Zymomonas mobilis subsp. mobilis ATCC 10988: one gene and its partner. The protein of the gene in region 1 interacts with the protein of each later gene in a pairwise test. Links are inferred from orthologs where the notes say so. Each region holds a gene or a part of one and is shown in the gene's direction. Other genes may lie near its edges. The genes, in order: ZMOB_RS00795 and rlmB.

What was found.
Region 2: the proteins of ZMOB_RS00795 (region 1) and rlmB interact in binary tests that used the Escherichia coli proteins (3 or more experiments, as listed by UniProt). The link is inferred for Zymomonas mobilis subsp. mobilis ATCC 10988 from one-to-one orthologs.

Annotation. Positions count from the first base shown.
Region 1 is NC_017262.1:162,034-177,179, forward strand. Bases 5,911-8,812 are described here. They hold ZMOB_RS00795 (bifunctional ADP-dependent NAD(P)H-hydrate dehydratase/NAD(P)H-hydrate epimerase), read left to right. Parts: upstream 5,911-6,585; coding sequence 6,586-8,040; downstream 8,041-8,812. Other genes in these bases: ZMOB_RS00790 (N-formylglutamate amidohydrolase), read left to right, coding at 5,911-6,226; ZMOB_RS00800 (class I SAM-dependent RNA methyltransferase), read left to right, coding at 8,037-8,812. In the rest of the region: ZMOB_RS00770 (uracil-DNA glycosylase family protein), read right to left, coding at 1-475; ZMOB_RS00775 (electron transfer flavoprotein-ubiquinone oxidoreductase), read left to right, coding at 779-2,425; ZMOB_RS00780 (tetratricopeptide repeat protein), read left to right, coding at 2,543-4,186; ZMOB_RS00785 (4-(cytidine 5'-diphospho)-2-C-methyl-D-erythritol kinase), read left to right, coding at 4,480-5,328; more of ZMOB_RS00790, read left to right, coding at 5,489-5,910; more of ZMOB_RS00800, read left to right, coding at 8,813-9,230; hisI (phosphoribosyl-AMP cyclohydrolase), read left to right, coding at 9,285-9,659; ZMOB_RS00810 (response regulator transcription factor), read left to right, coding at 9,687-10,412; ZMOB_RS00815 (ATP-binding protein), read left to right, coding at 10,487-11,827; ZMOB_RS00820 (autotransporter assembly complex protein TamA), read left to right, coding at 11,827-14,043; ZMOB_RS00825 (translocation/assembly module TamB domain-containing protein), read left to right, coding at 14,043-15,146. UniProt on the Escherichia coli protein: Bifunctional enzyme that catalyzes the epimerization of the S- and R-forms of NAD(P)HX and the dehydration of the S-form of NAD(P)HX at the expense of ADP, which is converted to AMP.
Region 2 is NC_017262.1:919,365-934,514, reverse strand. Bases 3,553-6,458 are described here. They hold rlmB (23S rRNA (guanosine(2251)-2'-O)-methyltransferase RlmB), read left to right. Parts: upstream 3,553-4,583; coding sequence 4,584-5,333; downstream 5,334-6,458. Other genes in these bases: ZMOB_RS04095 (ABC transporter ATP-binding protein), read right to left, coding at 6,224-6,458; ZMOB_RS04100 (hypothetical protein), read right to left, coding at 5,450-5,998; ZMOB_RS04115 (nuclear transport factor 2 family protein), read left to right, coding at 3,629-4,015. Also shown: ZMOB_RS04125 (Mrp/NBP35 family ATP-binding protein), read right to left, coding at 397-1,425; ZMOB_RS04120 (Do family serine endopeptidase), read left to right, coding at 1,962-3,536; more of ZMOB_RS04095, read right to left, coding at 6,459-7,009; ZMOB_RS04090 (FecCD family ABC transporter permease), read right to left, coding at 7,006-8,031; ZMOB_RS04085 (lipopolysaccharide biosynthesis protein), read right to left, coding at 8,036-9,583; polA (DNA polymerase I), read right to left, coding at 9,580-12,345; ZMOB_RS04075 (SDR family NAD(P)-dependent oxidoreductase), read right to left, coding at 12,361-13,110; homoserine O-acetyltransferase MetX, read left to right, coding at 13,489-14,610; methionine biosynthesis protein MetW, read left to right, coding at 14,610-15,150. UniProt on the Escherichia coli protein: Specifically methylates the ribose of guanosine 2251 in 23S rRNA.

The DNA of each region.
Region 1 (15,146 bases):
CATAATCTATATGCTCAACAATCGGCGACATAGTCGCAAAATATATATCCTGCTTTTTTATAGATAATGTATCTAGCATAGCATGCAATAATCGACCTGCCTTGCCAGAAAAAAGTTGACCTTGAGCCATGTCCTCGGCTTCTGGAGATTCGCTTAAAACCATCAATTTAGGCGAAATCTTGACCTCAGAAAAAAGGCATTTTTCTCCAAAAATATTTTGAAGCCATAATTGAAAACTAGATATATTCTGAGGGATGTTTTTTATTAAAGATGGCGCTGATAATATCTCTTCATTCTTCTTAAAATTTAGCAGGTTATTTTTAGAAAAATTATTTTCTCTGATATTTTTATTGTCCGACGGTTTAAATAAAGAATTTTCTGGGTGATTTTTTGAAAACCAATTTTGAGGAATGTCTTGGGTTAAGATGTCAACACCTGCTTGCTGCCACCATTCCAGAAGACTTTTGAATGCCATATTCAGGGACCTAATTCCTCAAAACATAAAAATTCTGATCTTAAAGTTACTATCATTGCGGTAACTTATAAAATTGTCGATAAAAATTATTTATAAAACCCTTTTGAAAGTAGCATAATTTTCTATTATTCTTCCTTTCCTTTTAGGAAACCTTGTTAAATATACCTTAATATCAAGGTTAAAAATATAATCGTCCGGCTTGAAAATCTAATTCAGTCAATATCCTATTATCAGTAACCAACGATAACAATCTTCGCTATAGGTTGGATGATTGTTATATAAACCATAAGGATTATGGGGGAAATGTCAGAACGCGAATCCATGGAATATGATGTTGTCATCGTAGGGGCTGGACCTGCAGGTCTTTCTGCAGCAATCCGGTTAAAGCAGCTGGCGGAAAAAAACGATCAGGATATTACTGTTTGCGTTTTAGAAAAGGGGGCTGAAGTCGGTGCCCATATTCTTTCTGGGGCTATAATTGACCCCATCGCTCTCAATGAACTTATCCCAGATTGGCGTGAACGAGGCGCCCCATTGACTGTTAAGGTAACAGAATCCCCGCATTGGGTTTTAACGCCTAAAAAACATTTAACCCTGCCATCGATATTTCTTCCATCCTTCATGCATAATAAAGGGTTTTATACGGGATCGCTTGGTTCTTTATGCCGTTGGCTTGCCACAGAAGCTGAATCCTTAGGTGTCGATATTTTTCCCGGATTTGTCGCAGCAGATATTTTGTATGACGAAAATGACCAAGTAAAAGGTGTCATTACTGGAGATATGGGCGTCGGCAAAGATGGAAAAGCAAGACCTGATTTCCAGCCCGGTATGGAGCTACGTGGCCGTTATACCTTCTTTGCAGAAGGTGCACGTGGACATCTTACAAAAAGAGTCATTCGCAAATTCGAGCTCGACGCAGAAAGTCAGCCACAGGTTTATGGCTTAGGGATTAAAGAACTTTGGGAAGTCTTGCCTGAAAAGCATGTCGCTGGACGCGTTATCCATACACAAGGATGGCCATTAAAAAGTGAAGTCGGCGGTGGCTTTATTTATCACCAAGAAAATAATCAAGTGTCATTGGGCTTCGTTGTCGGCCTAGGTTATAGCAATCCTTATCTTTCTCCTTTCCAAGAGTTCCAACGCTGGAAAGAACACCCGTCCATTCGACCCTTGCTGGAGGGGGGGCGCAGGATTGCTTATGGTGCACGCGTCATTAACGAGGGTGGTTACCAAGCAATTCCAAAACTTATTTTTCCTGGTGGTGCTCTTATTGGGTGTTCTGCTGGTTTTGTTAATGTTCCTCGTATCAAAGGTACACATGGGGCAATGAAATCTGCTATGTTAGCAGCTGAAGCGGCCTTCGCGGCTATACAGAAAGAGACTCCATCTGATCTACTGCAAGACTATCCTGATAATTTTGAAAAAAGTTGGCTTGCTGCTGAGCTCAAAAATGCCAGGAATGCAGAACCTGCTATTGCTCATTTTGGTCCTTTAATAGGTTCTGCTATTGCAGGAACAGATCTTTGGATGAGAAGTCTAGGGATCAAATTACCGTTTACATTAGGGCATCGTCCTGACAATTCTACACTTGTTTCCAAAGATAAGGCTAAAAAGCTAAATTATTCTAAAGCTGATGGGACAATCAGTTTTGATCGTTTGTCATCTGTTTATCTCTCAAATACGCAGCATGATGAAAATGAACCTTGTCATCTAAAGCTGAAAGACCCTTCTGTCGCGATAAAGGTAAATTGGGAAGAATATGATTCTCCAGAAAGTCGTTATTGTCCAGCTGGGGTCTATGAAATCATAGAAGAAGACAGTAAGCCACGACTTCAAATAAATGCGCAAAATTGCCTGCACTGCAAAACTTGCGATATCAAAGATCCGACTGGGAATATCGAATGGGTAGCGCCTCAAGGTGGCGAAGGCCCAAACTATCCCAATATGTAAAAATACCAAGAAACAAAAAGGTCAGATTAAATAACTCTTGCCATGGTACTAGGTCGGAAGCCTATCTTTTTGGTAGAGTTTCGCCATGGCAAGAAACTTTAGTCTGTTTTATCAGTTATGACCCCACTTCCTCGTCTTATAGCGCTATCGCTATTATTCACTTTTCCATTAGCCTCGGCTTCTGCGCATAAAGTGAAGCAGTCCCCCCTTCAACGTTATGTAGAAGGGCAAGTGGCATCATTTTCTGGTAATCCAGATCTTGCCGCTCGCGATTTTTTCTCTGTTTTTGAAGAACATCCCGACGATGCTCGTCTTGCTCTAAAGACTTATCGTCAGGCACAAATCGCAGATAATACAAAAATAATATTATCAACATTATCCCATATGGAAAAAGATGGCTTCCGAACAGGGGATGGGCCATTCCTTATTCTGGCAAGAGCCGTTCAGCAGCATAAATGGAAAGAAGCCCATCAACTCATCGATCGGATGGAGCAGAACCATTACCCACTCTTTCCCTTTGCACCGCTATTGCGGGCATGGGTCAAATTCGGATCAGGAGAAAAAAATCCTTTAGCTGAATTAGACAAAGTAGATGCGTCGATACAGATTTTTGTACCCGAAACGCGTGGATTGCTGCTTCTGGCGATGGGGAAATATGATGAAGCATGGCCTTTTCTTGATCCGGTAATGGAAGGCGGAAGCGGTCGGGCAAACCATTTGCGAATTATTGCTGCGGGGATAATGTCGCACCGTAACGCTCCCAAATTTAGGGCTTTGTTGGAAGGTTCCAGTGCTTCTTTAGCGAAAGCTAGACTGCTGTTGGAAAAGAATCCTAAAGCATTCCCGACTAAGCTGACAGCCGAGCTTGGTCTTTCTGAATTATTTCTTCGCCTTGCCTCTTTTATGGGAGACAAGCAAAGTCTGATGAAGCCTATTGGTTTGGGGTTAGGGCGTGCATCCTCTTGGATGACACCCGATAATGCAGAGAGTTGGTTGGTCACAGCTGAAATTTTATCTTCTATCAGACAGTTATCAGATGCCAGAATTGCTCTTGATCATATTTTTGCCGACGATCCTTTTTATAATCTGGCTAATTCAATGAAAATATCGTTCTTCTTACAAGAAGGACGAAAGGATATGGCGCTCAATCTTGCTCGCCATGTTGTTGAGCAACCCGATGCAACTGTTGAAGATTGGTATAATTTAGCTGAAATAGAAGGCGATAACGGAAATTTTGAGGCAGCTTTATCCGCTTTGGCTCATGTTGAACGCGTAAAGTCTCAAGACTGGCAAATGTGGATATTAAAAGGCACTTTGTTAGATTCTGCTGGACGTTGGCCAGAAGCAAAAGCGGCCTATCAGCAGGCTGTTTCTTTGGCACCAGAGAATCCGATTACTTTGAATACCTTGGGATATTCACAATTGGAGAAGCGCGAAAATATTCAAGACGCAAGCTTGCTGATTATGAAGGCCTTGAAAGTGATGCCGCTTGATCCTGCGATTATTGATTCATTTGGTTGGAGCCAATATCTTTCTGGTAACATTAACACCGCGATTTTAGTTTTAGAAAAAGCCGTTCAAAATGCGCCGCAAGAATCTACTATTTCCGAGCATTTAGGCGATGCCTATTGGACGGCTGGACGGCATTTCGAAGCTCGCTATTCGTGGCAAGCCTCGTTAGTAACGGCAGAAGAAAAATCAATATCACGTATTAAGAAAAAAATAGAATTAGGTTTAACCTCTGATCTAGCTGCACCTTGAAAATAGTTATTTAAATTTATTGAGAATAAAAAACATTTAAACATATTAAATATTTTGATTTTTTAAAAAATTCTTTTTTTATAGTGTTATTTTAAATTAATATTTGCGCTTTATGTGAATTTTTTGCGAAAAAGATTCATGTGTTAATAACGGTATTTTATCTATTTTAAGCTACTCATTGTCGATTTTAAAAAATTCTGACTAAAGTTGTTTAGAAAACAGATGCAGAGTTTTCCTAATCCGTTATAGCCCTATTTTAAGAATGTTACGTCATTATTAGGAAAGTTTTTGCGGTGCCCAAGCTAACAGAAATAGCCTATGCCAAAATTAATCTGGCGCTTCATGTGCGGGGAAAAATGCCGAATGGTTATCACGCATTAGAGACTATTTTTGCTTTTGCTAAAGATGGCGATATTCTCCAAGCCGAAGTGAATGATACAGAAGATAATTTAACGATTACGGGTCCTTTTTCAGAAGGATTAGAAGCCAATAAAGATAATCTTGTTTTAAGGGCAGTCACAGCTTTACGGCAGGCCTGTCCTAATAAAATACCCGCTGGATTTTCTATTATTCTTGATAAAAGATTGCCCGTTGCAGCTGGTATCGGCGGCGGATCAGCTGATGCTGCGGCTATGCTGCGGATGATCGGGCAACATTATCAAATTCCTCATGAACTGCTTTTATCCCTTGCTAATAGTCTTGGTGCAGATGTGCCTGCTTGTGTTGATTCCTGTTTAGTAAGAGGGGAAGGCGTTGGCGAAAAACTGACACAGATTGGTGACCGGTCTTTGGAAGAAAAACCCCTATTATTAGTAAATCCTAGAGTATCCTGTTCGACCCCAATGATTTTTAAAAACTGGGATGGTATTGATCGAGGCGCATTGGATAGCGATGGGTCTATATTAGGTGCCGCCCGATCTGGGCGTAATGATTTGGAGCCACCGGCAAGGAAGATATTGCCGATTATTGGAGAAGTCGTTGAGTGGTTACAACAACAAAAAGGGGTCAGTTTTTCTCGGATGTCAGGATCGGGAGCAACTTGTTTCGCACTTTTTGATGAAATTGAAGACCGAGATGCGGCCTACAAAAAATTGAATATTGACCATCCAGAGTGGTGGGCTTTGTCGTCATTATTACGATGAATCTATAACGATGATTAAAATTTTAAAAAATATTTAAAATATTGTAAAAATTAAAAGTAATTAATTAAAGTTAATCTAAATAAAAACCTTATAGATGATATAAGATCGTCTATAAGGTTTTTTGTGTTTTTCTTAAGCGTAAATCGATAGAGGTTGAGTCGTGTCTTATCAAGTTTGGCATGATATCATAGGAGGTAACTCTTCTATTTTGTTGATTGTTGATCATGCTTCAGCTTTTGTCCCTGAAGATATTGATTTGGGAATCGACAAAAGATTATATGATGAGCATGTTGCCGTTGATAAGGGCGTTCAGACATTAGGCGAGCAGCTATGTCAGGCGTTACAATGCAACGGGGTTTTTGCGGCTCAATCTCGATTGGTTGTCGATCTCAACCGTGATGAGAATGATTTTTTAGGGCTGATGCCCGCCATTTCTGATGGCTATGTCATTCACGGGAATACAGGCTTGACCGCTGATGAAAAAGAAGCCCGTTTGTCGCGTTTCTATCGTCCCTATCACCAACATATTGATGATATTATTCAAAAACAGCGACCCCGGCTGATTATCTCTTTGCATAGTTTTACGCCTTGCTTGAAAAGCGACCTAAATTGTTATCGACCATGGCAGATCGGTTTGCTCTACAATAATGATGACCGAGCGACACAGATTGCTATTCCGTTATTAAAGCAAGCCCACCTTGTTGTTGGCGAAAATGAGCCTTATTCTGGCCGCATTCTGAATACGACAATGAATCGCCATGCAGAAAATAACCGTATTCCTTACCTGCTTTTTGAAATAAGGCAGGATATGTTGGAAGAGGCTAATACAATCGGAAATTGGTGCGCAATTTTGAAAAAGGTTATTAACGAAACGCTTATCTCGTTAAAAAATAAGTGATAAATATTCGGTGGACACCACAGGTTAAAAAAACCATGTGTTTTAGCTTTCCACTTTTAATATAAAAATTAAGTTTTTTTATCCTGCTATTACGGGCATATTTCTTTTCTCTATCGGGAAAGAGAATAATTTTTATTACCCTTGTTGACGCGATAGATATCATCCATATAGGCGCTAAACATAAGATATTAAATTTAAGGTATTAGTTCGATATACCGGAAGATGCACAAACAGGGCTTTAAACCTTTTCTTGTCCTCAATTTGAGGCCTTATCCTTGCATCATAGCAAGGGTAGATGTTTATTTCTCTGTTATGTGAAATTATTACAAATTCCGGTGCCAGAAGTGAGCGCCATAGCTATGACTATATCCAAACTAGAAACATTGCCACAGCATGATCGTTCGATCAGATCATCCGCTCTAAATCCACGCCCTATTTTACGACTACAGGCAATGAGAGCGGCAGAAATGGCAGCTATGAAATGCGGTAGCTCAGTAGATGATTTAATGGAAAAAGCCGGTAAGGTTGCCGCTTCTATCACACGTTCTTTTGCTGGGAACATGCCTGCTCTGATCCTTTGTGGCCCCGGCAACAATGGTGGCGATGGATATGTGGTTGCCCGTTATTTAGCAGAATGGGGGATTCCTGTCTCGGTTGCAGCCTATAGTGAGCCAAAGACTGATGCAGCGAAAAAAGCCCGTTCTCTTTTCTCTGGTAAAGTTACTTCTTTGGATGAAGCCGAAGCGGCACCTTTGCTTATTGATGCTTTATTCGGTGTTGGCATGTCTCGGTCGTTGGATAATGCCCTATTATCAAAATTAACAGCTTTATCGAAAGCCGCCTCGTTGCGCATCGCTATTGACGTCCCAAGTGGGGTCGATACTGATAAAGGTAGTTTATTATCTGATATTCCGGCTTTTGATCTGACAATTGCTATCGGAGCATTAAAGCCGGCTCACCGTTTGGAACCGTCCGCAACTATTTGTGGTCGGGTTGCAGTCGGGGATATTGATCTGACCATATCAAATCCCGATCTGATTGAAATACCCAAACCCCGTTTGGCAGCACCAACACCTGCTGATTATAAGTATAGCAGAGGCTATGTTGCGATTACAGCTGGCGCTATGGCCGGAGCTTCGCTTTTGTCTGCAGTTGCCGCACAGCGGGCAGGGGCGGGTTATGTCGCTCTGTTAGGCGGTGAAACCATTTCTGGCCCCATGGCTTTGGTGCATCGTTCATGGAGCCGCGAAGCTTTAGCGGACGAACGTATCAATGCGCTTGTTATTGGCCCTGGACTAGGAAGAGATGAATTAGGCGTTCAACGCCTTTCCATGGCTTTAGACACCTCTCATCCCTTGGTATTGGATGCGGATGCATTATTTTTATTAAGCCGTGAAGGCTTGGATTGCTTACGGAATATCCAACAACCAACAATTATTACTCCCCATGAAGGCGAGTTTAAACGTCTGTTTGAAGGAATTAGTGGCGATAAGTTGACCCGAGTGACCAAAGCGGCGGCGTTATCGGGTTTGGTCGTCGTTTTGAAGGGGGCCGATACCGTTATTGCAACCCCTGATGGTCGTGCCGCGATTTCCCAACCTGCCGTTTCATGGTTGGCCAATGCCGGAACCGGTGATGTCCTTTCGGGTATCTGTGGTGCTATGTTAGCGCGCGGTATGGATCCCTTCGATGCCGCCTGTACCGCAGTGTGGTTGCATGGTGAAGCGGCACGCCTAGCTGGTCCCGGAATGATTGCTGATGACCTGATCCATCACCTTCGTTCAGCCTTTGTGGAAGTAACAGTAGCCTCATGAAAAAAATTATACGCTTGGCATCAAAGGGAGACGGTGTGACTGAAGATGGGCAATTTGTCCCTAATTCGGTTCCCGATGACTATATATCCGATGATGGTAAATTAGAATTCGGGGCGCATCATATTGAACCCGTTTGTCGGCATTTCTCTGTCTGCGGCGGTTGCCGTTTACAATATGCGGATGAAGAAGTTTATAAAAATTTTCTTACCGACCGGATAGCCGAGGCTTTCCATCAGCAAGCTTTATCGGCTCCCGTGTTAAAAACAGCTCATCTGTCGCCCCCGTATAGTCGTCGAAGAGTAGCCTTGAGAGCGTTTAAGGCCGGTAAAAAGCTGACCTTGGGCTATAACAAAACCTCTAGCCACCAATTGGTGGATATCGTTGAATGTCCTTTATTGGACAAAAATCTGTTTAAGGCCGCCATGGATTTGCGCAGTTTTTTGCAAAAATGGCTGGCTCCACGATCTTTAGCACAGATAGAAATGACGTTAGCAGATCAAGGAATTGACTGCTTGCTCGTTATGCCATTCCCTGAAACGCTTGAAGCAACCGAAGCAATTACCGCTTTTGCAGCAGAGAAAGGTTTCGCTCGTCTTTCAATCGACCAAGGCTATGGCGTTGAAACGCGTTGGGAATCGGAACGGGTTACTGTAACATTAGGCGCTGTACCTGTTGCGTTGCCCGCACATGCCTTTTTACAGGCGACCAAGGATGGCGAACAGACTTTAGTCCATATGGTCAAAGAGGCTGTTGGCGATGCCCGTTTTGTAGCTGACCTTTTTTCGGGTTTAGGAACCTTTGCCCTTTCTTTTGAAAAAGATAAACGCGTCTATGCCGCTGAAGGTATGCGTGATGCTGTTCTTGCTTTAAAACAGGCCGCAGCCCTTGCTGGAAAGGCTGTTTTTGTTGAGCATCGAGATCTATTCCGCCGCCCTTTACAAAAAGATGAGTTGGTTCGGTTCGAATGTATTATTCTTGATCCGCCAAGGGCTGGCGCCAAAGAGCAAATAGCCAATTTAGCCATATTGCCTAATGGACGGATTGTTTACGTTTCTTGTAACCCTGCAACCTTTGCCCGTGACGCTAAAACACTTTTGGAAGCTGGATGGGTATTGCATTGGGTGAAGCCAGTTGGCCAATTCCCATGGTCCTTGCATGTTGAAATGGTCGGACTTTTTACAAAAATGTAAAATTTATGGTATGATCTTACCCCAATATTTTATGGTAATAAAGGCAACAGCGGAATGCAAAACGATCAGGATTATGGAAATAAATTAAATCCTGCATGGGATGAAAAGGGTTTAATTACAGCCGTTTTGACCGATGCAAAGACCGGCCTTTTATTGATGGTCGCCCATATGAACAAAGAATCCTTTGAACTGAGTATGGCAACCAAAGAGGCTACCTTCTGGTCACGCTCTCGCAAAAAGATCTGGCGCAAGGGAGAAGAATCCGGTCATGTTATGAAAATACAGGAAATTCGTATTGATTGTGATCAGGATACCCTTTGGTTGAAAGTTATCCCTATGGGACCGGCCTGCCATACAGGTGCACAAAGTTGTTTTTATCGGTTAGTCGAAGATGGACATCTGGTAACAATACCCAAAGATAAAATATAAGAACCAATAGAATATAGGGGAAAAAGCATGGCAAGCCAGACGATTATGATCGTCGAAGACGATGCTTCTTTACGAGCGTTAATTGCTCGCGTGCTGAAAGAGAATGGCTACATACCTTGTCCAGTAGGCTCTGGCGAAGAAATGTGGGAAGAGTTACAAAGCCGAACGGTCGATCTTATTTTAATGGATGTCATGCTGCCTGGTAAAAACGGGTTGGATCTAACTCGCGAATTACGCAGCAACAGCCAATATATGGCAATTCCGGTTATTTTCTTGAGTGCGCGCGATGACGAAACTGATCGAGTTGTCGGATTAGAACTGGGTGGGGATGATTATATCCCGAAGCCTTTTGGTAAAAAAGAATTGGTAGCAAGAGTTCGTGCCGTTTTGCGACGCAGTCAAGCGGTTAAAGAAGCGGATGGGAATCCACAAAGTCACCTTATTCATTTTGAAGGCTGGGTACTTGACCCTGACCGCCGTGAACTTCATTCTCCGACAGGGGCTGGCGTCGAATTGTCAGGTGCCGAATTTGATCTGCTCTTATCCTTTTTACAACATGCACAACGAGTGATCGGACGCGAAAGGCTGTTAGAATTATCTCGCAGTCGGCTAAGCGAGGCTTCTGACCGAAGTATTGATGTTTTAGTCAGTCGATTGCGTCGTAAACTGTCTAGCCAAACAGAGGCTGGTGACATGATACGCACCATTCGCGGGGTCGGCTATATGTTTACAGTACCGGTTTCTCAGGATTGAGGTGGCCTCATAATCTTTTTCGGCAGCTTTCGCCGGGTTTAGCCGGAAGGATTGCAATTGTTCTTTTGGCAACGATGTTGCTTGAATTACTGCTCAGCCTCGTCTTTTCGGAAGAGGCGAGCCAACTTACCTATGTTGCGGATGCCACTCAGGCTATTACCGAACGGGTGCTGGTCGCAAGGCGGATTATCAGTCAGGATAGGCCGTCACGACGTCCGATGATTGCCAATAATTTTTCCAATCGAGAAATCCGTTTTTTTTGGTCTCGTGATCAAATTAAACATATTCATATCAATAGCGACAGCCATCTGGTTGATCTGATCCAAGGTCAAATTCTAAGCCACGATTCCCAAATATTGCCTATGGATATTCATATAGATCTTGCCCCTAAATTGGGACGGGATCACTTATTGGGTCAAATAAAGCTATCCGATGGAAGCTGGCTAGTTTTCCAAACATTGGTACCCAATCCAGCTATGCCTTGGCTAACTAATCGCCTCACAACAGCTATCATTCTTGTTATTGGCGCTGGATTAGTCGGTGGATTAATCATCCAAGCCTTTGTGACGCCCTTACGCTCTCTCTCCAAAGCCGTTGCCAAGGTTGGTGATGGGAAACAGCATATATTCAAAGAAACAGGACCTAAAGAATTACGGCATGTCGCGCAGGCCTTTAACCAGATGCAAATGCGCATTGAGCATATGCTACGGGAAAGAACCGAAATGCTGGCCGCCGTTAGCCATGATTTACGGACACCACTTGCCCGTTTGCAATTACGGGCAAGTTTTATTGAAGAAGATGACATCCGTGAAGCTGTAGAGGCTGACCTTCAAGAGATGGCCACGATGATTAAATCTGTCCTGCAATTTCTGCGCGGTGATCAAGATCCTGAAGTTAAAAGATTAACCGATATTGTGGCGATTATCGAAACCTTGGTCAATGCAGCTAAAGATGCAGGAAAAGATATTTCTTATGAAGGACCTTCCCATTACGATGTAACAACTCGCCCTCTTCTTATGAAACGCGCCATTAGTAATCTGATCGAAAATGCTCTTCATTATGGAAAAAAGGCGATTGTTCGCTTCCATCATGATGAAAATGGAGTGTATATCCAAGTTGATGATGCCGGACCCGGTATTCCAGAAGATCAGATCGAACAAGTCTTGCAACCTTTCCGGCGATTGGATACAGCCCGCCAACGCAATACGGCTGGCCTTGGGTTAGGATTGGCGACTGTCGATCGGACGGTAAAAAGAGAAGAGGGCAAACTGTCTCTAACCAATCTTCAAGAAGGCGGTTTACGAGCAGAAATATTTCTGCCAGCAGCGCAGAATAAAATACGTAAAAAGGATGGGGGAAAAGGCTATTATTTTTCAGCACGCAAAGGATTGGAACTGCTTCGTCGGCCAAAATAATGCTTTTTAGACATTATTTCCGTCAAATACATCGAATATGTTTACTTTCTGTTGGGTTGATATCGCTTTCAGCCCATGCTGAAGACGTATCCACTCCAAAAACAGATAGCGGTAATAAAGCAGCGTCACCTAATCCTGCCATTGACCCTTTTGATCCGTCATTTTTTGATCATTTGCCGACGTTATCCCAACCTTCCATAGAAGCCTCTAAAGCAGATGGATCATCCCATTTACCCTTAAGAACATCAGAATCTTCATCTCAAGGAGAAAATTCTAATGGCAGAGGGGTTAAAGCTTTAGACACCGAAACTGTTTCAGATCCGAAGAACCTCTTGGCTAATTCTGACGCATCAGAAGAAAAAACGGCACAGAATATCGAAGAGACAACTTCTGTTACGCTTGATCCTGCCTTATCAGAACCACTGCCCGACCTTTCTCACTTTATGCCTGATATGAATGAACATGTGGTTCTTGCCAAAGAAAGTGACGACCTCCGATACAAGGTAGATGCCAAAGGTCTCAGCAATATCGATACTGATCAGGCTTTCAAAAACTATTCTGTTTTACTATCGAATAAGAATAAGGCCGATAGCCTATCGGTTATTGGTGCTAGAGCAACCAATGACCAAGAGTTGATTAACCGGATTTTACGATCTCAAGGCTATTATGATGGCAAGGCAGCTCTTTCTATTACTCCGATAGAAAAAGGGCAGTATAATGTTCGCTATGATGTCAATGCAGGTTCGATCTACAAGCTAGGACAAATAAATTTGACCGGCAGTGAGGATGAACCTCTAAGAATTGCCCGCGTCGCATTAAATTTGCATAGAGGGGATCCGATTATTGCGACCCATATAGAGCAGGCTGAAAATAATATTCTCATAACTCTGCCGCATTATGGTTATCCTTTTGCAAAAATTGGCGATCGGACAATCCTGCTGGATGATGAAACGCATACAGGTGACTATACATTACCCGTAAATGCAGGAAATATTGGATCTTACGGTTCTATTATCGTTAGCAACAATAAGCATATTGTTCTGGATGCCAAACACATCTCTCATATTGCGCGTTTTAAAGAAGGTCAGCGCTATGATAGCCAGATGGTTGATGATCTCCGCCAAGCTCTAGCGGCAACCAGTCTATTTTCTTATGTTTCAGTTGAACCCATTGCAACAGGCCGAAAACGCGAAGATGGAAGCGAAATTGTGGATCTCGACGTTAGGCAGGGACGAGGAAAGAAACACAGCATTGCTGTTACGGGTGGTTATGGCACGGGTGAGGGCTTTAAGGCGCAAGGTAGCTGGATCAGCCGTAATTATTTCCCACCCGAGGGATCATTAACTTTTTCGGGGATTTTGGGGACTCGCCAACAACAGCTTTCTGCTCTCTTTAACCGAAATAATGCTGGGGCAAGAGACCGTGTTATTCAAATTGGTTTGACTGCAGGTCGGGAGAGATACGACGCTTATAATGGTTATAGCTTTTCTCTCGGAGGGAGCTTGTCGCGACAATCTACCCAGTTATGGCAAAAGCGCTGGACTTATTCTATCGGAGCAGAATTAACACAGACCAACGAGCGGAGTTATGATTTCTCTCGATCCGAAAGATTAACCCGTTCTTATCTGATCGCGGCGCTTCCCGGACAATTGGGATATGACCGCTCCAACAATCTGATGAATCCAACTAAAGGTTACCGCTTGAATATGCGTTTGAGTCCTGAAACTTCAATCGGTTCTGGGCTACGTGGCTATGTCCGAATGCTTTTCGATGCGAGCGGTTACTACCCTGTAGCAGATAATGTTGTGCTGGCTGGTCGGTTTCGCGTTGCCTCTATTGAAGGTGCCTCGGTTCAAGAACTGGCGCCCTCTCGTCGGATTTATGCAGGTGGCGGCGGCTCTGTCCGTGGCTATGGTTATCAGCAGTTAGGCCCCAAAGACCCATATAAAGATGCCGTGGGCGGACTGTCCGAAGAAGAGCTTGCTTTCGAAGTGCGTTACCGTTTTGGTAATTTTGGTCTTGTGCCTTTCATTGATGCAGGGCAGGTATATGAAGACGCTATCCCAACCTTCCATAATTTAAGATTTGGTACTGGTTTGGGTGCTCGTTACTACACCGCTTTTGGTCCTTTCCGCATTGATCTTGCGACACCTATAGCTCGGCAGCCTGGAGAATCGCGTATTTCAGTATATATTTCGATCGGTCAGGCTTTCTAATGGCGGATCAAAATTACAATCCAGAAAGACAAGAAAATTCTTCGGATTCTATTAAGGAAAAGAACCCGAATATAGTCGCACAACCTGAAAACACCGAAGCAAATCCAAATAAGACATCACCATTTCAAAATTTGAAACATATTTTGGGATGGGGATGCGTCTTTCTGAGTGGGATTGCGCTTTTTATTATCGCGCTTATTTTGTTTCTAGATACGTCTACTGGCCATCAGCTTATTGTTCGTTATATCAATAAATACACAACAGAATCAGGCTTAAAAGTTAAAATACAGCGTATCGATGGTTCTATTTATCAGGCCTTTCGTTTGGTCGATATCGAGGCTTATGATCAGCGTGGGCGTTTCCTTGATGCACCTTCACTATTTGTCGAATGGCGGCCATTGGATTATCGCTACGGTATTATCACTATCAAAAAACTCCATGCGCCTAGAATTGAAGTCTTACGAAATCCAGAACTAAAACCGACAAAATCAAATCCTGATGCGCCTTTGTTGCCTGACATCCATTTGGATATCGATCAGATACATTTAGATAGAATAGATATTTCTAAAAATCTGGATGGCCAAAATCATCGTTTGCACATGCATGGCCGGCTTGCTTTGATAAAAGGGCAGATAACCGTCAAGGCGGAGGCTGGAGCTGACAAAGGACAAGATATCAGCGGCGGAGATACACTCTCTTTACAATTTGATGCTAAACCAACGGCTAACCTTCTGATTGTTGAAGCGCATTTGCATGCGCCTGTCGGCGGGGTTGTAGATGGCCTGACCCGCCTTGGTAAACCGCTTACGATGGATACCGCTGGAAAAGGAAATTGGCAAGATTGGCGCGGGTATATTCAAGCACAATCGGGCGATAAGAAATTACTGGATTGGCAAATACATAATAAAGATGGGTCTGTTCATCTGGATGGGGCGGTTTATCCCAGTGAATTATTACCAGATCAGCCTTCGTTGCAGGCTTTCTTTAAGAAAGGCTTACAGATTGATCTGACGACCCATAATCATAAAAACGTTGTCGATATTCGAGGGGCTATTACCGGAGAAATGTTCCGCCTTACTGCCCTTGGGGGTGTCGATTGGAAA
Region 2 (15,150 bases), 760 kb from region 1 along the record:
TATTCCGTCCCGGTTCGAAACAACCGGGGCGCACATAGGGCCACACTGGATATGCCGCATAGGCATACAAAACCGGCGAGAATAAAAGATGGAAACCCGAAGGCTTTTCAATCATTTTCACCAGTTATGATCCGCAGTTTAATTAGCAGGGGGGCGGATGGGATGCAAGGTGGCGCTAACCGATTAGCACAAATCGAAAATTCAAAAAAATCGATAAAATAAAGCATAAAAAAACAAAAATGGCAAAAGAGGTTTCAGACCTCTTCTGCCAAAATAGTGGCTATTATCAGAGACTTTTCAAGAAAATCCCGAAAAACTTCCGATAAAAACAAGAGAGCGCATTTTTTTCTAAAGGAAAGCGCTGTTATTTTGTCTCAGCCTTGAAAAGCGTAATTATTACCCTTGTTGATCAACCCAGACACCGAGTCTTTCTGCTATCTTAGAAAAGGCCGCAGCAGCGCCTTCTGCCGAGTCTTTCAGACAGTCTCCGAGATGGCCGGAATCAGCTGCCAAACGGATATTCAGACCCAAGGGAATATATCCCCAAAAATCGATTCCCATATCTGCCGCCGCTAATTCAGCGCCTCCGGCACCAAAAGGATCGGATATTTCACCACAATGAGGGCATTGATAACCGGCCATATTTTCAATCAGGCCAATAATTGGGGTTTCAGTTTTTCGGAACAGATCGACCGCTCTTTTAGCGTCAATCAATGCCATATCTTGAGGGGTCGAGATAATCAGAACGCCATCCGGCTTATGTTCTCTCACCATGGAAAGCTGAATATCACCGGTTCCGGGGGGCAAATCCACGATCAAAACATCACATTCACTCCAGTCCGCCGCCATTAACTGATTAAATGCGCCTGCAATTTTAGGACCCCGCCAAGCAATAGCCTGATTAGGATCAGCAATCTGCCCCATAGAAAGCATGGCGATCCCGTCTGCGGTTACAACTGGGCGTAACTGATCACCGACAGCCGCAACAGATTGTTGTTTGGCGCCCATGAGTAGCGCCTGTGACGGGCCATAAATATCAGCATCAACCAAGCCAACACGCCGTCCCTTTTGCTTCAACAATAAAGCCAATGCCGCCGACAAGGTAGACTTTCCGACGCCGCCCTTGCCGCTTGCAACCGCGATAATCTTCGGTTTTGGCTTGCTTAAGACAAAGGTAAAATATGTCTTGGCAACAGAAGGATCTGCTTGCAACAAATCGGATATTTGTTTTTCAAGAAGGGCGCGCTGCTCTGCTGTCAGACCATTAGCTCGAATAACAAAACGGGCATTAGACTCTTTTAATTCGGCAGCCATAAGCCGTTTAGACTCAATCAGACTCTGGCCAGAAACAGGGTCAGACACAGAACGTATTTTATCAAAAAGATAGGCTTCTTCAGAAGCGGCATTGCGGTCTTGGTCAGCCATCAATCAACCTGAAATGAAAACAAAGAGGAATATATCTGGATTCAGCTTGGATAATTCAGAAAATCTTGCCGAAAATATCACAAACATCATAAATTCAGGCGAATGATATATTCTAAATCCTGCTCTTTTAAAGGGAATAACCGCAATAATCCCAAGATCTTTTTTAATCCTATTGCACTCTGATATAGATGTCTTAAAATTTCAATGTTTGGTCATTATCTTAATTACCCTATGGCATCTCTTTAAAGAAGAGGGGATTTTATTTTCTATAATAATTGTAAAATTCTGGGAAAAAGTGACCAATATCTGAAATATCATTCAAAAAAGGTTCAGCTATTATTTTCCTATTCTGACTAGAGCTTTCATAAACATCGCTTATATTAAAACAGCTAATCGGATGCTATATTTAGCTCTATCTTAAGGATGCTATGGCTTAAAATATTTAAGTCGTGACCAGCATACCCAACAAAAACGATGATGAATTAAACGAAGGAGTGACAGTGACACCCCCGAAAAAAATCAGGAGGTCTGCCAAAGTGCGCTACGCCTATGCCGTTACTGCCGCCTTACTTATCGGCGGCGCCACTGCCACCATGGTCACCCAGCAGCCGGTAGATGCACAGGTCGCCCAAAATGCGCCAGGAACAATCCATGCACCGGTTTCAAAGAATGGAACCATACCCGGCTTTGCAGATCTTGTTGAAAAATTACAGCCAGCCGTTGTCAATATTTCGACAACACAAAGGGTAAAAATCCAAACGCCCGCTAATCCTTTTGCTGGCACCCCTTTCGCAGATCTGTTCGGGGGACTTGGCGGCGGAGACACCGGACGCCCTATAACAAGGGAAGCCCAGTCACTAGGTTCCGGCTTCATCGTCTCACCGGATGGTTTTGTTGTGACCAATAACCATGTTATTTCGGCAGGCGATCCAGACAAGCAAGGATCAGGCACGGCCAGTGCTGTTGTCGAATCCATCACGGTTACTTTACCGGATCATGGCGAATATAAAGCCCGTGTTGTCGGGCGGGATTCCGCATCAGATCTGGCTTTGCTCAAAATTGAATCAGCAAAACCCCTTCCCTTCGTCCAATTCGGGGATTCGACCAGAACCCGCGTAGGCGATTGGGTGTTGGCGATCGGTAATCCCTTTGGCTTTGGGGGCTCGGTTACCGCTGGTATCGTGTCCGCTATGCATCGTGGCGTTGGTTCAGGGCCTTATAACCGTTACATCCAGACGGATGCGGCCATCAATCAGGGCAACTCCGGCGGGCCAATGTTTGATGTAAACGGGAATGTTATCGGTATTAACACGGCGATTTGGGCGCCAAGTGGTGGCAATATCGGTATTGGTTTCGCGATTCCGGCAGAAATCGCCAAACCTGTGATTGATACATTGCGGTCTGGCAAGAAAGTCCGTCATGGCTATCTGGGCATTGCCATACAGGTGCTGACAGATGATATCGCAGCCGGTCTAGGCTTACCCAAAGATCACGGTGAAATCGTAGTTCGGGTAGAACCCGGCGGCCCCGGATTTAAAGCCGGTATTCGTCAGGGTGATGTTCTGGTTAAGGTCAATAATATTGACGTTACACCAGATAATACCCTTAGCTATCTGGTGGCTAGCCAGCCCGTCGGTGCGAAAGTTCCGATTGAAGTTATCCGCAATGGCAAACATATGACGCTTTATGCGGTTCTGGCAGAACGCCCGCCAGAAGATCAACTGGCTTCAAATGGTGTGCCAGATAACGATGATAGCGACGATGACAGCAACCAGAATACCCCTCGCAATTCAGCACGGACAGCACTGGGTATCACCTTAGAGCCTGTCACTCCTGAAGTAGCGAACCGGTTAAACATTCCGCAGAATTCGCATGGCCTCTGGATATCGAATGTCGATCAATCCAGCGATGCCGCAGAAAAAGGTCTGCGCCGTGGCGATGTCATTCTGTCTATGAATGAACATCCGGTAACCAGTATCGGGGATGCGGTCGCCGCTATCAATGCAACAAAGGCCGCCGGTCGCAATACTGTGCTTGTTCTGGTTCAGCGTGGTAATAATCCGCCGCTCTTCACCGGACTGAAGCTGATGTCTCCGACTAAAAACAAATAATATCTTTAATAAAGAGACCCGTTTTTCTTCCAAGAAAGGCGGGTCTTTTTTATTCGATAAGATTTTTTCTATAACGGGACAAAGGAAACATCATGAGCAATCCTGTTCAAAAATTCTTCAGCCATGTTTTTAAAGGCGATATACAAGGCGCATTGCAATTTGTTCATGAAAATGCTGTCTTCGAAGCCCAAGGCCCCAGCGATGTCCCAATCTATGGCCGCTATAACGGCCATGAAGGTGTCATAAAATTTTTATCTATTCTATCAGGATTATTCGATACCGAAGACTTCAAATGCTTCGAATGGTCAGACTCTGAAAATTATGTTTTTGGCTATGGCTACATGCAGCATAGAGTCAAAAAGACAGGTAAATTATTCAAATCGGAATGGGCGCTGGTGTGCAAAATAGAAAATAATCTTATTATCTCCTACAAAATCTTCGAAGATACCGCCGCTTTGCAATCGGCTTATAAAGACTAAGCGCACTTCAAATTCAAAGCCCAATATAACTTCGAAAAGACAGCTACTGAATAAAAAGCCTAACAACTAAGGATACTCTTATCCTCTAGGGGTATCGGTAAATAAAAATATCCAAAAACAGGCTCAGGATAGTTGCACGACTAAGCTAGCAATCTAGACCGTTTAGGCCAGACTTTATTAGAAATTTTAAGGATTAGAATAAGAGATAAATTGGCCTAATCATTTACCAAAGGAAGGGTAAATGATGGTGGACAGGAATGGATTCGAACCATTGTAGGGCGAAGCCCGGCAGATTTACAGTCTGCTGCCTTTAACCACTCGGCCACCTGTCCACAAGGAGGCAATTTATTTGAGGGGGTTGAATGGCGAAAATATCACCATTTGTCAAGCTGATATTTGAAAAATAATTATTTTTTATTCATTTATCTGAAAAAAAGTGCCCAAAATCACGATTGTCTATTTTACATCCTGTAAACTGAAACGATATGACGGCTTTCAAATAGGCATTTATCTCGAAAGTGATAATATCGCCTAAGATAACCCAAGACTTGCATTAAGGAATAAATTTATGGCTCGAAGCCGGAATAAGGCCTCCCCCTCTCATCCTCGTTTTTGGGGACGCCATGCGGTTGAAGCGGCTCTCAACAATCCAGAACGCCATATCCGGCGGATATGGGCTACAAGGGAAGCCTTGGCACCCTATAATATTGATAAATCTATTCCGGTCACTCTTTCTGACGTTGCCGATCTGGGTCGTTTTGTTCCTAATGATGCCCCGCATCAAGGCATTGTTATCGAGGTTGATCCTCTTCCTGATATCTGGCTGGCTGACCTTTTGGATTTGCCAGAAACAGATAAACGCCCGCTTCTAGTTCTCGATCAAGTGACAGATCCCCATAATGTCGGGGCTATTCTACGCTCGGCGGCGGCCTTTGATGCCCTCGGCATCATTACACAAGATCGCCATGCACCGCCAGAATCCGGCGCTTTAGCACGGGCAGCCAGTGGTGCTTTGGAAGTCGTTCCTTGGGTCAGAGTGACCAATCTGGCGCGGGCTTTAGATGAAATTGCAGAAGCCGGTTATTGGCGTATTGGTTTGACGGGTCATTCAGAAGCCACCTTATCCCAAACCTTAGGCAGCGGAAAAACCGCGTTAGTCTTAGGAGCAGAAGGCGAAGGCTTGCGGCAGAATACTGAAGCGCATTGCGATGAATTGGCGAAATTGCCGATCAGCTCTAAAATCGAGAGCCTGAACGTTTCGAATGCGGTGGCTGTCGCCCTTTATGCGGCAGCGGAAAAGCTCAATAGCCAAGACTAATCACAAGGGCAGCATTCTTTCCAAAAGGAGGCTGCCTTTCCATTTCTTTAAAATTACACTCAAAAACAAAAAAGCCGCCGTGTCATTCGGAGGCTTTCCTCAAAATATCAAAAACACTAATTCGGTAGATGCTGCTGCACCTTTTCAACCCATTCGGGAATAAAGCAAGGCGGACGGTTCGACCATCCGGGTGCCGTCACGGCAGCCTCACTAATCGACTGCAAAAGCGCACGACGCTTTTCAGGATGAAGATGCGGCAAAGCAGCCGATGCACAAAACGCTGATGGTAACCAAGGACGCACAGCCGCCCCAATCAGCCTTTCGTAAAGAAAACGATAGGCTGAGAAACTGTTCAGACGATCCTGCCCCAAATCAAAAGCCGACATAATAATCAGCGGCGTCATGAAATGCTGCAAAGATTCCAAACCATTGTCATCCGGCAAGTGATGACGAACCGTATCCAAATGATGATACACTTGAGTCTGCGCCCGAATACTGGCCGCTTCGATAACATCCCGCGACCACCGTTCTAAAACGTCATGGCGTTTCAGACCAATATCCAATGAACGACGAATATAGCGTTGAGTTGCAGCCGGAAAGGTCGCAAACTCTTTCATTTCCACCAGAGCCATGGCACCATTAGCTGGTTTCTTCGGGGAATTCATGATACGTCCTCCCTCCCGTTGGTGCTGAAGCGTTTTTCTCTCCGAAACAAGTCGGCAAGAATGTAACGGCAATCTTTTGCTATCTTCACCCCAATTAAGATAATCAAAGGCCGATAACTGACTTAATTGTCCTGTTACCTTTTATAAGAGTGGACATTTTTTCGGCATTAAACAAGCTGTGATTAAAGATAATTTATATAATTAAGGTAAACTCCAAAATTAATTTCAGGAATCCACCCGATCATAAGGGGTGACTAACCAATGCCCCCTATAATTCTGGCTGATCGCTTTTATATGATAACATTGCTCTAGCCACTCTTGGGTCAAAACTGTTTCGGGTTTACCGTCAGCAACGATTTCACCCCGATGCCATAAAAGAAGCCGATCACAATAGCGCGCTGCCAAGGTCAAATCATGCAAGGCAACAACAACAATCCGTCCCTTTTGGGCTTCTTGTGATAACACTTCCATAATCTGCATGGCATAACCGGGATCAAGGGCAGCCAAAGGCTCATCTGCTAATAAAATAGGTGCATCAACCGCTAAAGCCCGCGCTAACAAGATACGCGCCTGCTCACCGCCAGAAAGTGAATCCATAGAACGATCAAGTAAATCACCCGTTTTTGTTGTTTCAACAGCATGGGCGATGGCATGGCTATCTTGCTGATTTAATCGGTTTAACGACCGCCCATAGCGTAAACGACCAAGCGCAATCAGATCGCATGCTTTCACGGGCCATTGGATCCGGCGATCTTGGGGCAAATAGGCAATCGCCTCTGCTTTTTGCTGCGGCGACAAATCAGCAAGGCGACGGTCATTTAAAATAACCTGCCCTCTTTCCGGAGATTGCAAGCCAGCCAATATTTTTAAAAAGGTGGTTTTACCTGCGCCATTGGCACCAATCATTCCGGTCAGAATACCCCCCTCAAAGGAACAACTGCCACGGAGGGTGATGGCAGCCTGATGGCTACCCGTTTTAAACAGAATATTGCCGGCAGCCAGATGTATCATAGGCTTTTCATCGCTCCCACGCCTTTTATGGCCTGCCGGAAAAAAATAGGTACTCCGATAAAAGCGGTCACGACCCCCAGTTGCAATTCATTCTGTGTCGGTAACAGACGAACAAGGATATCAGCCAAGGTCACTAATAAAGCGCCCCCAATAGCAGAAGGCCATAACAATTCAGAAGGCAACTGACGAGTAAAGGGGCGGAGAATATGCGGCACAATCAAGCCGACAAAACCGATTGCGCCGCTGACCGCAACAGCACCCCCGACCCCTATCGCCAAAGCGGCCATAATCAACCAACGTAATCGAGCAAGATCAAATCCCAAACTGGCAGCAACGTCATCCCCTAAGATCAACGCATCAAGGGCGGGTGCCGTGCGCCTAAACAAAAATAAAGACAGAAAAAACGGCGCAATAAGAAGCCAGACATGGTTCCAACTTCGATCTGTAATAGCCCCCATCAACCATGTCATAATTTCCATAGCGGCAAAGGGATTGGGCGATAAATTCAAAGCAAGACTAATACAGGCTCCCGAAAAAGCTGCGATCGCTACGCCCCCTAGGATAAGGCTTTGTGGGTCATTATGGCGGCGGACAAACCATAATAAAGGCAATAACCCAGCCAAAGCACCGATAAAGGCAAAAAGAGGTAAACAAATAGGAAAGCGGGCAGAAAACCCAAAATAGAAAGCTAAAACAGCCCCCAAAGCAGCGGCATTAGAGGTACCTAATAAAGAAGGGTCAGCCAAAGGATTCCGCAAATACCCCTGATTAACCGCGCCCGCCATCCCCAAAATAGCGCCGACAGCTAAACCAACACAAAGGCGGGGTAAACGTAACAATCCTAAAATCAATCGTGATGTTGGGTCACCGACTCCCGCCACCGCCTGCCATAAAGCCATAACACCGATATGGGTTGACCCTATTGATAAAGACAACAGGGCCATCGGCGGCAAACAAATCGACAAATTTATCAGCAGCCGGTGCGCTTTATAAAAAGAAGATAGACCAGAAAGAAAGCGCATCCGGTCAAGCCTCTTCCTCATCTGCTTTCATCACGGGTTCAGCTAAATCGGGCATTTTCTGGCGTTTAAACAGCATCCGGTCTTCAGCCGAAAATCCTAAATACCAGATAATAGAAGAATAGCTGACCAAGATCATAATAACGCCCAAAGACAGTTCCAGCCATTCAGGGAATTGCCGCGCTACCATTCCCACAGCCCCTGCCCCAATCACTGCCGGAAGCAAGGCCCATTTCCAAGGAGAAACTGGCGCTTTCAAAAGGCGGCGTAACAAGCATGATTTCAAAATGGAGCCAGTGCCAAGCGATATCGCCAAGGCAAGTGCTGGGCCCGCAGCAGCCGCCAAGTCTGACGGTAAAGGATTATGTCCCAGATGCTTATGCAAAACAGAAATCAACGGAATTGAAAGGGCAGCCTGCAAAGACAGCATCGCAATCGAAATAGCCATATTGGTTTTGGGGGCAATATAAATCAGGGCAGCTTCTGAAATGACTGCGGTTGCGGCTACCACTTCTGCAACCAACAAAAAGCATAATGCCCCATCACCACCAGCAAAGCGAGGGCCCACTAACCCCATGACACCATGACTGGTCAAACCCAAAGCAAGGGTAACGCCGGTCTGCGCTGCAATAATCCAAAATCCGACCTGACGCACCTGATTGGCAACCGCCGCTTTATCACCAGCCTCCAGACTACGGGTAATTACAGGGCCCAAAATCGGATCGAAACTGGTTTTCAGCTTTTGCACCAAAGAGGCGACCTGTTGGGCAACATAATAGACCCCGACGACTGAAGAAGAGAAAAACAGCCCCAATAAAACGATATCAAGCCGCCTCGAACTCCATTCAATCGCATCAGCAGCGGCCAAGGGAATATTGCGCCTTGCCAGAGAAAATAAGGTCGGAATATGGGGACGCCAACCATGCGGCCAACCGAAACGCTTTAACAGAGGATAAAGCGATGCAGCCAAAGCCGCGACTGCCGAGGCAACATAGGATAATAACAAACCTTCATGCGGCGCTATCCAGATAAAAATCACCGATGAAATAGACAACACCCAAGGCTCGATAATCGCCTGCGCTTTCACGCTAGCCGCAATATCGCCATAAAAAGCCAAGGCCGCCAAGGCAATATCAGCCCAGACTAAAGGCACCACGACCCAAGGGAATAACCAATGGTCAGCAAAGCTGACAGGCGCGCCCCGAAACATCAGGATAGGTAGGAAAGACAAAATCACCGCCCCGATCGAAGCGGTTATCAAGGATAGCAATAACGCATCCCCGACGACGTGATTTTCGTCTTTTTTCGTGCGCGCCAATTTCTCGGCCAGCCCTCGGGTCAACCCTAATGTTGCCAGTTGGGCAGTAAATTCTGTTACCAAAATAGCATAGGCAAAACGGCCAAGTGCATCGGCACCATAGATACGCCCCGCAATAAAAAGAAAGGGGATACGGGCTGCCAAGCGTAACAGAAAGCCAAAAACATTGGTGCGCCCACCCTTTGCCAAGATAGCAATATCTTTAGCTTCAGCTTCTTCTTTATTTAGGGTTGTCAATGTGCGGCACCCCAACTTGTCCCCGTGCCGATTTCGACTTCCAGATCAACCGACAACTGAACAATCGGTAAAGCCGCCTCCATCATCACCTGACGAATAACAGGTTTCGCTTTTTCAATATCTTCTTCGGGGACTTCAAAAATCAGTTCATCATGAACCTGTAAAAGCATTTTCACCGAAGAAAGTCCGACTTTTGCTAAGGCAGGCTCCATTCGCACCATGGCTCGCTTGATAATATCGGCAGACATGCCTTGAATAGGCGCATTGATCGCCTGTCTTTCAGCGGCTTGCCTTTCTGTCACTTTACGGCTTTTTATCGCAGGCAAATGAGTCTTACGACCAAAAGGCGTTTCAACATAGCCATGCAAACGGACAAAATCCAATGTCCGATCAATATAGTGACGAATAGCAGGAAAACGCTCAAAATAGCGGTCTATCATTTCCTGCGCTGAAAAACGGTCTATTTCCAGCCGCGCTGCCAGCCCCCAAGCCGAAATACCATAGAGAATAGCAAAATTGATGGTCTTGGCACGCGCCCGACTTTCACGATCAACATGACCAAATAACTGTTTGGCTGTCAAAGCGTGAATATCTTCTTTCTCCTGAAAGGCTTGTAATAAGGCTTTTTCGTCGGCTACATGCGCCGCCAATCTCAACTCTATCTGCGAATAGTCAGCCGATAATAACAGATGCCCTTTTTTTGCGATAAAGGCATTTCTGATTTCCCGACCAATTTCGGTGCGGATAGGAATATTCTGCAAATTCGGATCAGTAGAAGATAATCGGCCAGTCTGCGCCCCAACCAGACTAAAGCTGGTATGGACACGCCCCGTTTCAGGATTGATCTTGCCAATCAAAGCATCACTATAGGTGCTTTTCAGCTTTGAAAGCTGCCGCCATTCCAAAATCTTGGAGGCAATCACCTCACCTTCGGCCGCTAATCGTTCCAATTCCGTAACATTGGTAGAATATTGTCCGCTTTTGCTCTTTTTACCACCAGCAAGCCCCATCGTCCCGAATAACACTTCACCCAACTGCTTAGGGCTAGAAATCAAGAAACGGCAGCCTGCCAAGGCATAGATTTCTTCTTCGAGACGACTGATATCATGAGCAAAACGGGAAGACAGATGATGCAAAGCAACGCTATCGACCGTAATGCCAGCCTGCTCCATCCGAGCAATCACTGGCGGTAACGGACGGTCAACCTCTTCGTAAATTCGGGTAGCACCATCGGATGATAAGCGCGGTTTTAATAATGCCCACAACCGAAAAGTAATATCAGCATCTTCGGCGGCGTAACGCGTCGCTGCCGGAATAGGCACATGGTTAAAGGTTATCGCTGATTTTCCTGTGCCACATACGGATTTAAAACTGATGGGCTGGTGGTCAAAATACAAAAGACTCAGTTCATCCATACCATGGCCATGGCGACCCGCATCAAGATCATAGCTCAAAAGCATGGTATCATCGAAGGGCTGAACCGAAATTCCGTATCGGGACAGAACAATCATATCATATTTGATATTCTGACCGATTTTCAGAATAGAGGGATCTTCCAAAACCGGCTTTAACTTTTTGACAAGAAGCAACAAATCCATTTGATCGGGCTTCTGGTCAAGAAGATCATGGCCTCCATGCCCACAAGGGATATAACAGGCTTTCCCCGCCTCCGTGGACAAACTGACACCCACTAATTGCGCTTGGGTTGCATCCAGATTGTCAGTTTCAGTATCTACCGCGACCTGACCTTTTTGATAGATATCTGCTATCCAGCGATCCAAAGCCTTTTCATCGATCACGGTTTCATAGGCATCAGGGTCGAAACTCTGCGAAGAAGAAGCGGCCATCTCTTTACTGCCATCAGCAACGGGTGCGCTCTGCCCTCCCCCAGCTCTCGCTAATAAAGAAGAAAAGCCCTGCTCGCTCAAGAAATCCCGCAAAGGAGTCATATCAACCCCCTTCACCACCAGATTATCCAGTGGTTCGGGTAAAGGCTTATCATCAACCAAAGCTACCAATTCACGAGATAAAATAGCCGTTTCTTTATATTCGATTAGATTTTGTCTTAATTTCGGCTGCTTGATTTCCGGTGCTGATTCCAAAATCTCGCTCAGATTACCATATTCATTGATAAGGCGACTGGCGGTTTTCGGGCCCACACCGGGAACACCAGGTATATTATCGGCGGTATCCCCCATCAAGGCGAGAAGATCGCCCAATTTTTCAGGCACAACACCAAATTTTTTAACGACCTGTTCCGAACCGATCAGGCAATTATTCACCGGATCAAAAAGATTTAATCGCGGCTGAATCAACTGCATCAGATCTTTATCCGAAGAATAGACCGTCACCTGAAATCCGCGTTCTAAGGCAACTCGTGAATAACAGGCGATAATATCGTCGGCTTCCAAACCTTCCTGCTCGATAGAAGGCACAGAAAAGGCGCGGGTCGCTTCTCTGATAAGCGGGAATTGCGGCACCAAATCTTCCGGCGGCGGCGGCCGATGGGCTTTATAGGCCGGATATAAATCCTGTCTAAAACTTTTGCGGCTTGAATCAAAAATAACCGCGAAATGGGTCGGGGCATCATCCTGCTTGCGGATATTTTCCACCAGCTTCCAAAGCATGGTGGTAAAACCATAAACCGCTCCCGCAGGCAGTCCAGCCTTGTTCGTTAACGGGGGGAGACGATGATAGGCACGAAAAATATAACCCGATCCATCAATCAGAATAAGATGGGGCTTATCAGAATATTCTGTCACAAAAGACCTTAATAATTAACCGCGATAAATTCGGAATGGATTCCATGTTTGACTGACTGGCATCAGCTCAATCGAATTCATATTAATATGGGCAGGCTGACTGGCGACCCAGAACAGGGTTTCGGCGATATCCTCCGGCTGTAGAGCTTTTGCCCCCTTATAGGTTTCATCATAGGCTTTCTGATCACCTTTGGTTCGCACCAAAGTAAACTCACTCTCGCAAAGACCGGGTTCAATAGACGTTACACGAACACCGGTGCCATGCAAATCACAGCGTAAACCATAAGAAAATTGACGGACAAAGGCTTTTGTCCCACCATAGCAATTCCCGCCGGGATAAGGCCAATGAGCAGCAACCGAACTCAAATTGATAATCATACCCTGACGTTCGATCAGCTTAGGCAATAAATGCTGGGTAATAACGGCCAAGGCAGTGACATTGGTATCGATCATGATACGCCAATCATCCAATTGAATATCAGGCGCAGGCTTGGTGCCAAGGGCAAGACCGGCATTATTGATTAACAAATCCATTTCAGAAAATTCGGAAGGCAGAGAAGCCAGCGCCTCCTTCATGGCGTTTTCATCTCTAATATCAAAAACCGCCGGAAAAAGATTTTCTTCACCCAGCTCACGAACCAATTCGTCTAAACGGTCACGCCTGCGACCTGTTGCCACCACTTTCCAGCCATGACGCACGAAAAGCCGTGCTGTCGCTGCGCCGAAACCTGCCGTTGCTCCCGTAATTAAAGCGGTCTTGGACATATAATACTCCTTACTTCCAAAGCGCAGATTCCGACAAAATGATGGCTCAAAATAACCACGCCCCATCCCTCTCAGCGCTGAGCTGAGAATATTCAAAACACAAGGCCAAGGATTTCTCTAAAAATAGAGTCCAGCTTTGTCCATTGCCTGATAGGGCATAAAAGCTTCTGCCTTTGCTCTATTGAAAAGCGTTATTACAGATTGCAGCGAATATCCATAACAGGCGATTCCAAAACAGAATTTATTCATCATGCTGACTTTATGGTTACAAAAACGACGCAATATTATACAAAATAGAAAGATCACCCTCGGCTTCCTGCCGATAATCCCAATCCTGCGTTGACAAGCCCTGCTGTAACCGCCAATCGACAATAGATAATGAATAACGACAGACGCTTTGGCCTTAAACGGCATATTACTTTACCGGGAGAACTGGCTCTTGATGGGGGCAGCCTACTCACCGGAATTGAAATTGCTTATGAAACCTATGGCCACCTCAATGCAGATGCTTCCAATGCGATCCTTATCTGCCACCCGTTAACGGCTGACCAATTTGCGGCATCCGACCACCCGATTACTGGCAAACCGGGCTGGTGGTCGCGGATGATTGGCAAAGGCAAACCCATCGACCCCGAACGCTATTGCATTATTTGTTCCAATGTTCTCGGCTCTTGTCTGGGGTCAACGGGGCCTTCCAGCTTTATGCCCGGAACAGAAACACCTTATGCGATGAATTTTCCGGTGATTACTATTCGGGATATGGTGCGGGCGCAGGCTAAATTACTCGATTATCTCGGCATCCGGCAATTAAAGGCCGTGATCGGCGGTTCAATGGGCGGAATGCAAGCTTTGGAATGGGCATCGACCTATCCCGATCGGGTAAAATCAGTCGTTATTATTGCGTCAACAGCCCGTCACTCAGCACAAAATATCGCTTTTCATGAAGTCGGTCGGCAAGCTATCATGGCGGATCCGAAATGGCGCCAAGGTAACTATTACGAAGAAAAAGACCCACCGGTTGCCGGTCTGGCGGTTGCCCGTATGGCCGCACATATTACCTATTTGTCCGAATCCGGTCTCACCGCCCGTTTCGGACGGCGCTTACAATCGCGACAGGAAAAGAGCTTCGGTTTTGATGCCGATTTTCAGATTGAAAGCTATCTTAGACATCAAGGCATCCGTTTTGTTGAACGCTTTGATGCCAATTCCTATCTCTACATCACTCGAGCGACCGACTATTTCGATCTTGCAGAGGAGCATGGTGGGAAATTGGCCAATGCGTTCAGAGGCACCAAAAGCCGCTTTTGCGTCATCAGCTTCGATAGTGATTGGCTATACCCCACCTCAGAATCGCGGGTTATCGTCCATGCCCTTAATGCGGCAGGGGCCGCCGTCAGCTTTATGGAGCTATCTAACCCGAACGGCCACGACTCTTTCTTGTTGGATGCGCCAGACCTTCACCGAACGGTTCATGGCTTTTTAGAAGGTGACCGCGCATAATGTCTCTGAAAGATCCTCAAATTCTGGAAGACCCTTCGGTAAAATTGTCTCTGTCAATGCAACCGGAGCGGCCTGACTTTGCTATTATCTCCAATCATATCATCCCTGAAAGTCGGGTGCTGGATATTGGCTGCGGCGATGGTACGCTGATCGCTTCTTTAAAAAAGAGCAAAAATATTGATGCCCGTGGCATCGAAATCAATCCCGTTAATGTCGGCCATGCGGTGTCGCGAGGATTATCGGTTATACAGGGTGATGCCGACACAGATCTGATCAATTACCCTGATCAGGCTTTTGATTTTGTTATCCTAAGCCAGACATTGCAGACGACACGCGCCCCACATCAGGTTTTGAACCAGCTTTTACGCATCGGACGCTATGCTTTTATCTCTTTCCCGAATTTCGCTTATTGGAAAGTGCGCATGGCTTTAATGCTAAGGGGACGGATGCCAGTAACCCCCAATCTGCCTATTTCATGGTATGAAACTGATAACATTCATATGCTGACTATTGAAGATTTCTATGACTTCACGGCACAGC